Regions from separate parts of the Thermobacillus sp. genome, predicted to be linked through region 1. Evidence: riboswitches for the same ligand, from Rfam matches in the RefSeq annotation. Region 1 holds a riboswitch; each other region holds the start of a gene.

Region 1 (2,197 bases):
GGAATGTCGCGGCCGTTCTCCGGATCAATGCGCACCGGACCGCCCGTGCCCGGGTCCGGCTCTTCTTCGTCCTCCTCGCCTCGGACGACCGGCGCGGCTTTGCCCATATAGCCCATCCTCGAGCCCAGATGAACGAAACCTGTTCGGAATAGCTGGACTCCCGGCCATCCTTGACCGCCTTGGCGGAAATTTGCGCGATCTGTCCATCCGCACGGTCGTATTCGGTTCGGCGTTGCCGGATACCTTCACCATGCCCGATGCCGCCGGTTCGACCGTCAGCGCGCCCGGCGCCTTGGGCTGCCGGGAGCCCACGATTTCGAAGCTGGCCATCTGGCCGTAGTAGACGCCCGTGCCGTCATATTCCGCCGGCGACGCGCAGATCGTGTAGCGCTCCTCCGGCAGCGGCACGCCGTTGATCTTGCCGTCCCATCTTTCCGTGTGCTCGATGTCCGCGGTGATGCCGCCGACATAGGTCCAATGGCCGTTCGCATCGTCGTAGACGTAAATGCCCGCTTCTCCCGCACCGCGAGCCATTCCGGCTACGCGGCATAGCCGAGCACGAGCTCCGCGCTCCGGCCGAACGCGGCATCCGCGCTTACCTGCCAGGCCTCGTAGCCTTGCAGCTTCCGGCCTTTCTCATCCGTCAGGACGTATGACTCCAAATCCACCTTTTCCAGGCTCACGTCGGTATCCTCGGCGAACGTGCCCTCGGCAATCCGCAGCCGGGCTTGTCCGTCTTCGGATGCCAGCTCGCCGCCCGCCGGGCCGATCCGCTTCTTGCTTCCGGCCGAACCATCGCCGGATGCCGGCGGGATCACGACGCCGGGCACCCCGCCGCCCTGCGGTCCGGTCAGCTCGATGAAGGAGACGGAGCCGTCCGCCGCACTCAACACCAGCTTGTCGCCGCTGAGACGTGATTTTTCGCCCATTTTGCCCGCCGCCGGTTTTTGCATGAATCAAAAAAACCCCGCGGAGTCGAATCACTCGCACGAGGTTTCGATTTATAACTGCTTTTATACCGCCCCGCCCCAGGACAAGATGGAGAACTCCAGGCGAACCTTGAATTTGGCGATCAAGGCTTGCAATTCGTTCGGCATTTCAAAATAAATCTGCCCCAGCTCGGACTGATAATACATCCGCAGACAGACATCGTACCCGCTGTCGGACAGATGATGGATATACCCGATGTTCGGTTCCAGCTCCTTGAGCAGTTGCATGAGCGAGCCGACGGGGTCGTTGCCGCGCATTTTCACCCGGTACATCCAGAAATCCTTGGACACTTTCTTGCCGCCGACCGACACCTTTCCGCCCTTTCTCAGGCATCTCGCCGGCTCCACATTCAAACTTCGCGTGATTTCATCGAAATCAAGCGTCTCTCCCCGGATGATCAAACTTGCGTCACCTGAAAAAAAGGCATGATCAACGGCATGTCCCATCCTTCATCACCACCATTTAGAGCAGCCCGGCTGTCATGGCGTGATCCGGACGTCATAGTCCCACGCTTTAGACCCGTGGCTTTGCGTCCCCGACTTTCGTACGGGTTTACCTCTTTTCTTTGCCTGGTTTTTCAGGTTGGAGTCCCGTCCGGGACCTGCCGATCTGAAGTTCCTCTCATTCGTTTTTATCGTCAATTTTTGCCACGCGATCAAGACCAATGTCCATATTCGCACCATTTTGAGCTTTTTTGACTATTCTGCAGACAAAAACAACCCGTGATCGAGACTTTTGGCCCATAAACAGAGCTTGCCGGCCACACCGCTAAGTTGCTTCAGCTGCTTCGTCCCACCCTTCCGTTACCAGTTCGACAAAGGCCTGAATGGTAATTTCATCAGAACAATCCTTGCGTGTAATCACATAGGTATCCAATGTTTGCGTAAACCGGTGCAAAGGGATGAGTTCTTCCTTTCTTATCTCCTCTTTGATCAAATCACCGCTGATGATGGAACGGGATATCCTGGAACAAATTGTGGAGATCGCACGATCGTGCGGAGCTTATGTACTTTGTGATGAAGTCTGTATGAACTTGCTCCAGGATGACGATTTGCTCTCCCTTGCAGGCCTTCGCCTCGGCTGGATTGCCGCTCCGCAGGAAGTCATCACGGAATGCATGAAGCACCGCGACTACACCACGATCAGTTGCGGGATATTGAACGAAATGCTGGCTGTCCATGCCCTGAAGAACTACGACAAGATCTTG
Region 2 (2,197 bases), on a different contig from region 1:
TCTTTCAGTTCGAGATCACCGCCGACATCATGCGGCCCGAAGTGCTCGAATTTCTGGCGGAACATGCGCCGCCCGGCATTTTCCGCTTCGAGATCGGCGTGCAGTCGACGAACGATCCGACGAACGAAGCGGTCATGCGCCGGCAGAACTTCGCCAAGCTGAGCCGCACGGTCACGACGATCCGCGACAGCGGGAAAATCGCCCAGCACCTCGACCTGATCGCCGGACTGCCGCATGAAGACTATGGCACGTTCCGCAAGACGTTCAACGACGTGTTCGCCCTGCGTCCCGAAGAGCTGCAGCTCGGTTTTCTGAAAATGCTGCGCGGAACCGGACTCCGGCGGGATGCGGCGAAATACGGCTACGTCTTCATGGATCGGGCGCCGTACGAGATTTTGTCGAACGATGTGCTCTCCTTCGGCGACATCGTGCGGATCAAGCGCGTCGAAGACGTGCTGGAGAAATACTGGAACGCGCACCGGATGGACCGTACGCTGCTGTATCTTGCGTTTCGGGTGTTCGAGTCGCCGTTTGATTTTTTCCAGCAGTTCGGAGACTACTGGGAGGAGCGGGGCTGGCAGCGGATCGGCCATCAGCTCGAAGATCTGTTCACCCGGCTGTGGTCGTTCCTCGAGGAATGCGGGCCTCCGGCACTGGAGCCGGATCTTGCGCTGGGCCTCATGAAATACGACTATTTCCTGAACCACAAGTACAAGCCGCGCGCCGTGTGGTGGGAGTTTCAAATGGACAAGCGGGAGCATGCCGCCTGGCTGCGCCGTCTGGCCGAGCGTCCGGAGGACGTATCCCCCTCGTTCGCCGCGGCGGGGCCGGACGAGAAGCTGCTGCAGAAACACGCCGTGATCGAGCGGCTGCCGTTTGATCTCGCCGCCTGGCTGGAAAATGGCGAATTTTCGCGAAATGTCGAAACACTGCTGGTTGTCTGCTACGGCCTGGGCGATGCAGGAACATCGGCGCATATGCTGCGTATCCAACCGGGCAGGGAGAATCATGCGAAAGGTGGTTAAAGAAGGGAAACGCGCGAAAATGTCGAATCTTTGCAGTGACAACCGAATAGCTGTGCACCAAGCTGATAAAGGCAAACCATATGAAAATATGGGACGCAAAGCCACGGGTCTAAGGCGGAATGCTATGACAGCCGGGCTGCCGGAGTTTGTGCAATCTGTGACGCAGACTGCCTTCATGAGCTTGGAGGCAGTTTTTTGCGGTCCGGTGTTTGCGTCCCCGCCTACGGGGGAGGAACATGTCGGATAGAACGCTTGCGAGGAAAGCATTCGATTGGAAAGGGGGAATTGATGTCATTCTGGCGGCGGCATCCGTCGCCTTGATGATCTTGCCGGCGATGCCTGCTTTTGTGTCCGGTTCCGGGTGGGCCGGATGTTTTCTGCTTCTTCTCTTGCGGCGGGCGGGCTTTCGCTTCGCCGCGGCTGCGGCGCTGGCGGCTGCGGCGGCCGGTTTCTGGCTCGGAGACCGTCCCTGGACCGTCTTCCTTGCCGTTCTCGAGATCGCGCTGCTCGCCGCATGGCTCAGGCGCGGCCGGGACGATCTGCTGCCCGCGGAGCTGGGCTACCAGCTGATCATTGCCGCGCCGTCCGCGCTGCTCATGGCGCTTACGGACGGTGGAACGGCCGCCGGTGCGGCGATGGCGGCTTCCGGCAGCCTCGTCGCCGGCGCGGCGTCCGCGCTGCTGGCCGATTTCCTGCATCATTATCGGCCGTTCGCCCGCCAGGCCCGCGGATCGCAGGAGGCCTGCCGCGTACCGCTGCGGCGCATGATCGCGCACCTGGCGGCGTCTGCCGCCGTCGCGCCCGCCCTGCTGATCATCCTGACCGCCGGCCTGCCCGGCATGTTCGACATCCTGCCGGCTCCGGCGATGGCGGCGGTCGCCGCGGCGGCGGCCGTGCTGCCTGCGGCGCTCGGCGCGCTCTGGCTGTCCGGCCGGATATCGGGCGCGTTCGAGCGCCTGGCGTCGGCCATGAACGGCCTGCACCTGAAGCTGCGGCAGGGCGCGGAGGTTCGCTGGCCGGCCGGCGGCGCGGCGGAAGCGGCCGAGATCGCCGAGCATTGCCGGGTGGTCGCGGACCATCTCGCGGTCCAGTACGACGCGAACGAGCAGCTGACGGAATCGCTGCGGGAGCAATCCGCCCGGCTCCGCGCCTCCGAAGCGGCGCTCGAGCGG
Region 3 (2,197 bases), on a different contig from region 1:
GGCTGCCGCAGCGGCCGAGCGTGTATTCGAGTTCCTCGGGGAAGAGGAAATGTCGGACGAGAGCGGCAAGACGGCCCGGCTTGACAACGTCCGTGGCGACGTCGAGTTCCGCCATGTGCGCTTCGGTTACGAGGGTACGGACAAGATCGTCATCAAGGATTTCTCCGCGCACGCGAAGGCCGGCCAGAAGATCGCGATCGTCGGACCGACCGGGGCGGGCAAGACGACGCTCGTCAACCTGCTCATGCGCTTCAACGAGATGAACAGCGGCGACATCCTGATCGACGGCGTGTCGATCAAGGATCTGACGCGGGAGAACGTGCACAGCCTGTTCTGCATGGTGCTGCAGGATACGTGGCTGTTCGAGGGGACGATCCGCGAGAACATCGTCTATGCCAAGCAGGGCGTGACCGACGAAGAGGTCGAGCGGGCCTGCCGGGCCGTCGGACTGCATCACTTCATCCGCAGCCTGCCGAACGGCTACGACACCGTGCTGGACGACAAGGTGAATCTGTCCGCGGGACAGAAGCAGCTGATCACGATCGCGCGCGCAATGGTCGAGAATGCGCCGATGCTCATCCTCGACGAAGCGACCAGTTCGGTCGACACGCGCACGGAAGTCCAAATTCAGGAGGCGATGGACAAATTGATGGCCGGTCGCACCTCCTTCGTCATCGCCCACCGGCTGTCCACCATCCGCAACGCCGACCTGATCCTGTTCATGAAGGACGGCGACATCGTCGAGAGCGGGACGCACGAGGAGCTGCTCGCGAAGAACGGCCATTATGCGGAGCTGTACAACAGCCAGTTCGAGCAGGTGTCCTAGAAAAAACATGAAAATCTGCGGAAGAAGAACGCCCCGGCGGCGTTCTTCTTTTTTCTTGTCATCGCGGGATGCGGGCGCCTTGCCGTCGAAGGGCTGTGCGCGTTTTACCAGACCGAAGCAAACATCGGAAACAAAGACCCGTGAACGGATAACGGAAGGTACGGTCATGAAAGCGGATTGTAATTATAGTGCAAAAGCATTATAACGACGCTGTAATACAGATGAATTATGGCATGAAATTTTTACTAATTTGACTTGTAATTTTTTATAATCGTCAGTAAAATAGGTTTTAGAGAATAATAATATTCAGAATATGGGTTTATCACTTCAAATTGTAAATATTTACGCATGGTGGATAATTGAATAGCATGATTAAGGGCAAAACTGTCGAAAGGCAGTGACGCAAAGCCATGGGTCTAAGGTTCAATGTCCGTTGAACTATGATCGCCAGGTTGCCGGCCGTCAGGCCGTAAGTTGCTCGCTTACAGTCATGTTGCACGCTTTTTGGCGTGTTCGCGCGAAGCCCTTGAGTCATGTCCGTGTCTGGAGGGCTTTTTTGCGTTCAGATATTCACTGCACACGGGGAGAGGTAGGATGAGTGACCAGCGCGGGGATCCGATTTTCGAAGCGTATTTGACGGAGGCCACACAGCTTGTCGACCAACTCGAGGAATTGATTCTCGCTTGCGAGCACGACGGCGAGTTCACGGAAGAGGCGATCCACGAAATTTTCCGCATCATGCATACGATCAAGGGTTCCTCTTCCATGATGCAGTACCACAATATCGCCGCCCTTGCGCATGCACTGGAAGATCTTTTCTCGTATTTGCGGGACAACCCTTCCCGGCCGGCGGACTGGTCCGAACTGTCCGACCTGATGCTGGAGGGGGTGGATTTCACCAAGGTGGAGCTGCACAAGCTCCGGAACGGCGAGCCCGCCGACGGGGAGGCCTCGAGCGTGATCGGCAAGGTGGACTGGCTGCTGGAGACGCTCAGCCGCGGGTCTGGCGGTACGGACGGCGGGGCGGAAGCCGGCGCGGAAGGATACGGCGGTCTGCGTCAATACGAGGCCAGGCTGTACTTCACGGACGACTGCGAGATGGCGAACATCCGGGCGTACCAGGCGTTCTTCAAGATCAAGGATTGGCTGACGGATTTTCATCACGTGCCGGAAAATCTGCTGAACGATCCCGAAGCCGACGCCGTGATCCGGGATCACGGTTTCCGGTTGCACATGACGACGGACCGGGACTACAAAGAGCTGTATGTCGAGCTCTCGAGCATCAGCTACCTGAAGGAGCTGGAGTTGCGGGAAATCCCCGCGGAGGAAGGTGCGGACGGGGAGCGGGAAGAGGCGCTTCTTCCGGACGGA
Region 4 (2,197 bases), on a different contig from region 1:
CACGATGGTCGATAGGATCAAGGTCAACCTGATCTTGAATGACAACACGGGCACCTCCTTCCATACAGCCAAAACTTGTGGATAACATCGGTATCTCGATTTCCAGGATGTGGACAACTGTGGACAAATCTTTAGTTATCCACCGATTTATGCACAACGTGTTAACAACGAATATCTGTTCGCGGTATAGACAGTCAAAAGTGCAGGATCGAACAGCGGAGGAGGCAGATGAATGAGCTTTGCAGAGGACGATGTGCGCTTCATGCGCGAAGCCATAGAGGAAGCGAAAAAAGCAAAGTCGTTGCGGGAAGTCCCGATCGGCGCAATTATTGTGAAAAACGGGGAGATCATCGGCAGAGGCCACAATCTGCGCGAGACGATGCGCGATCCGACCGCCCATGCCGAAATACTGGCCATCCGTCAGGCCAGCGAGCATCTGAATGCCTGGCGGCTGCTCGATTGCACGCTGTATGTCACGCTGGAACCATGCCCAATGTGCGCCGGCGCCATCCTGCAGTCCCGGATCGCTCGCGTCGTCTACGGAACGGACGATCCGAAAGCAGGCTGCGCAGGCACGCTGATGAATTTGTTGCAGGACAGGCGATTCAATCATCGTACCGAGGTCATATCCGATGTGCTGCGCAGCGAATGCTCCGAATTGCTCACCAGCTTCTTCCGGGCGCTGCGCAATCGTTCATAAGCGTGGGGCTTTTTTGTCGGGAATGGTCAACTCGTCCCGTTGCAGCTGCTGCAGTGCGACGATGAGCCTGTCCGCCTCTTCGCTCAGGGCGAGGACTTCCGGGTCGGTTAGACTTCCTCTTGCTTCCGCAAGTGCGTGCAGACGAAAGCGAAGCGTTTGCAGCTGTCCCAGCAAGCGATCTTTCTTCATCTGCCTCAGTCTCCCCCGATAGAAGTTATGGATTGTGCTTCCATTATACACTTCTTGATCCACAGAATTTGTAAGTTTTTGTCGATTGGACTCCACTTTTTTCTGCCGCTTTTCGACACGAGCATAGTGCCAAGGCTGCATGACTTGCGGCTCCATCCTATGAAAATTGGCATTGCCATTTCAATACAATTTACAGTATAATGAACTTTGCAGATTCTTGAAATATGACTGACATCTATATCGGCATCGAATCAGCAAAGGGCAAACTTGTCGAAAGGCAAGGACGCAAAGCTAAGGGTCTACGGCTCCGCACGAGCTATGATCGCCTGGTTACCGGGATTCGGATGTACCTGTCGCTGCATGTAACGGTAGACCATCCCTGCTAATCGGGGATGGTTTTTTTGTCATACAGGAGTCCCATACAGAAAGGAGTTGTGGAAGGACCATGCCGTTATCCAACACTTCCCCGTCACCGAGAAATTCGTCGACCGGCTCGATGGGATACGACGTCTCGGTGCTGATGGACTCGAAAGCCGTCGTCGAAAAAAAAGGATTTGTATCGACTGGCACGCTGACCTATGTCGCCGGCGAGCTGCTGGAGATTGAATTCCCGCAATACGACCAGTTCATGCTCGGCGAAAAGGTAAAAGTCATGATTTACGCCAAAGGCGGCATCTACGTGTTCGAATCAACGGTGCTCGCGAAGGATCAGGGCGCGCTGGTCGTGCTGAATCCGCCCGAGAATCGCCGCAAATTCCAGGACAAGCGGCAGGATCCGCGGGTACCGGTCAATGAGCAGGCCCGGGTGCTCAGCCTGTATGAATATTCGCGCAAGGTGGAACGGAAGTTCCCGGATCCGCCGACCATCCTGCTGGACAACATCAGCATGTCCGGAATCGGCTTGCTGTTCAACATCGACCTTCCGTTGCAGACGCGGAACCAGCTTCACCTTGAATTGGATCTCGGCAACCGCTTTGAATGCAGGGCGGAGATCATTCATCTGCAGCGCACCAAGGAAGGCATCCGGTGCGGAACGCGCATTATCGAGCTGAAAGATGACCACGCGAATTGGTTGCGTTCCTACATCCTGAGATCCCAGATCGAGGCTTACTACCGCGAGAAGTCGGAGAAACTGCGCAAAGAGATGCTCGGCGAGGAAGGGGAGACTGAATTCGACATCCAGGCCGAACAGACGGAGCCGGTCAAAACGGATCGTGCGCCGCAGACCTACCTGTTCAACGATTCCAGATACGAAGGTTGATGCGGCAACGATTTTCAGGTCGCCGTCCCTTCCTTCGACAGTCGCAA

Evidence for each region. A riboswitch is a leader RNA that binds a small molecule or an ion and turns the genes downstream of it on or off. The one in region 1 is predicted to bind cyclic di-GMP.
Region 2: linked by a shared signal. The riboswitch ahead of C6W55_RS00715 (putative bifunctional diguanylate cyclase/phosphodiesterase) and the one ahead of C6W55_RS10405 (DUF4279 domain-containing protein) in region 1 are both predicted to bind cyclic di-GMP.
Region 3: linked by a shared signal. The riboswitch ahead of C6W55_RS07575 (chemotaxis protein CheA) and the one ahead of C6W55_RS10405 (DUF4279 domain-containing protein) in region 1 are both predicted to bind cyclic di-GMP.
Region 4: linked by a shared signal. The riboswitch ahead of C6W55_RS11405 (PilZ domain-containing protein) and the one ahead of C6W55_RS10405 (DUF4279 domain-containing protein) in region 1 are both predicted to bind cyclic di-GMP.

The regions. Positions count from the first base shown of each region.
Region 1 is NZ_QEWA01000038.1:120,523-122,719, reverse strand. Features, by position in the region: gene C6W55_RS10420 (hypothetical protein) at 1-107, opposite strand, end outside; gene C6W55_RS10415 (hypothetical protein) at 25-534, opposite strand; gene C6W55_RS10410 (hypothetical protein) at 540-929, opposite strand; gene C6W55_RS10405 (DUF4279 domain-containing protein) at 1,014-1,391, opposite strand; cyclic di-GMP riboswitch class I at 1,454-1,557, opposite strand; gene C6W55_RS10400 (aminotransferase class I/II-fold pyridoxal phosphate-dependent enzyme) at 1,892-2,197, shown strand, end outside.
Region 2 is NZ_QEWA01000015.1:7,395-9,591, forward strand. Features, by position in the region: gene C6W55_RS00710 (B12-binding domain-containing radical SAM protein) at 1-1,025, shown strand, start outside; cyclic di-GMP riboswitch class I at 1,086-1,169, shown strand; gene C6W55_RS00715 (putative bifunctional diguanylate cyclase/phosphodiesterase) at 1,262-2,197, shown strand, end outside.
Region 3 is NZ_QEWA01000034.1:97,155-99,351, reverse strand. Features, by position in the region: gene C6W55_RS07580 (ABC transporter ATP-binding protein) at 1-826, shown strand, start outside; cyclic di-GMP riboswitch class I at 1,194-1,286, shown strand; gene C6W55_RS07575 (chemotaxis protein CheA) at 1,421-2,197, shown strand, end outside.
Region 4 is NZ_QEWA01000040.1:76,944-79,140, forward strand. Features, by position in the region: gene C6W55_RS11390 (ATP-binding protein) at 1-48, opposite strand, end outside; gene tadA (tRNA adenosine(34) deaminase TadA) at 233-700, shown strand; gene C6W55_RS11400 (aspartyl-phosphate phosphatase Spo0E family protein) at 695-889, opposite strand; cyclic di-GMP riboswitch class I at 1,140-1,227, shown strand; gene C6W55_RS11405 (PilZ domain-containing protein) at 1,335-2,150, shown strand.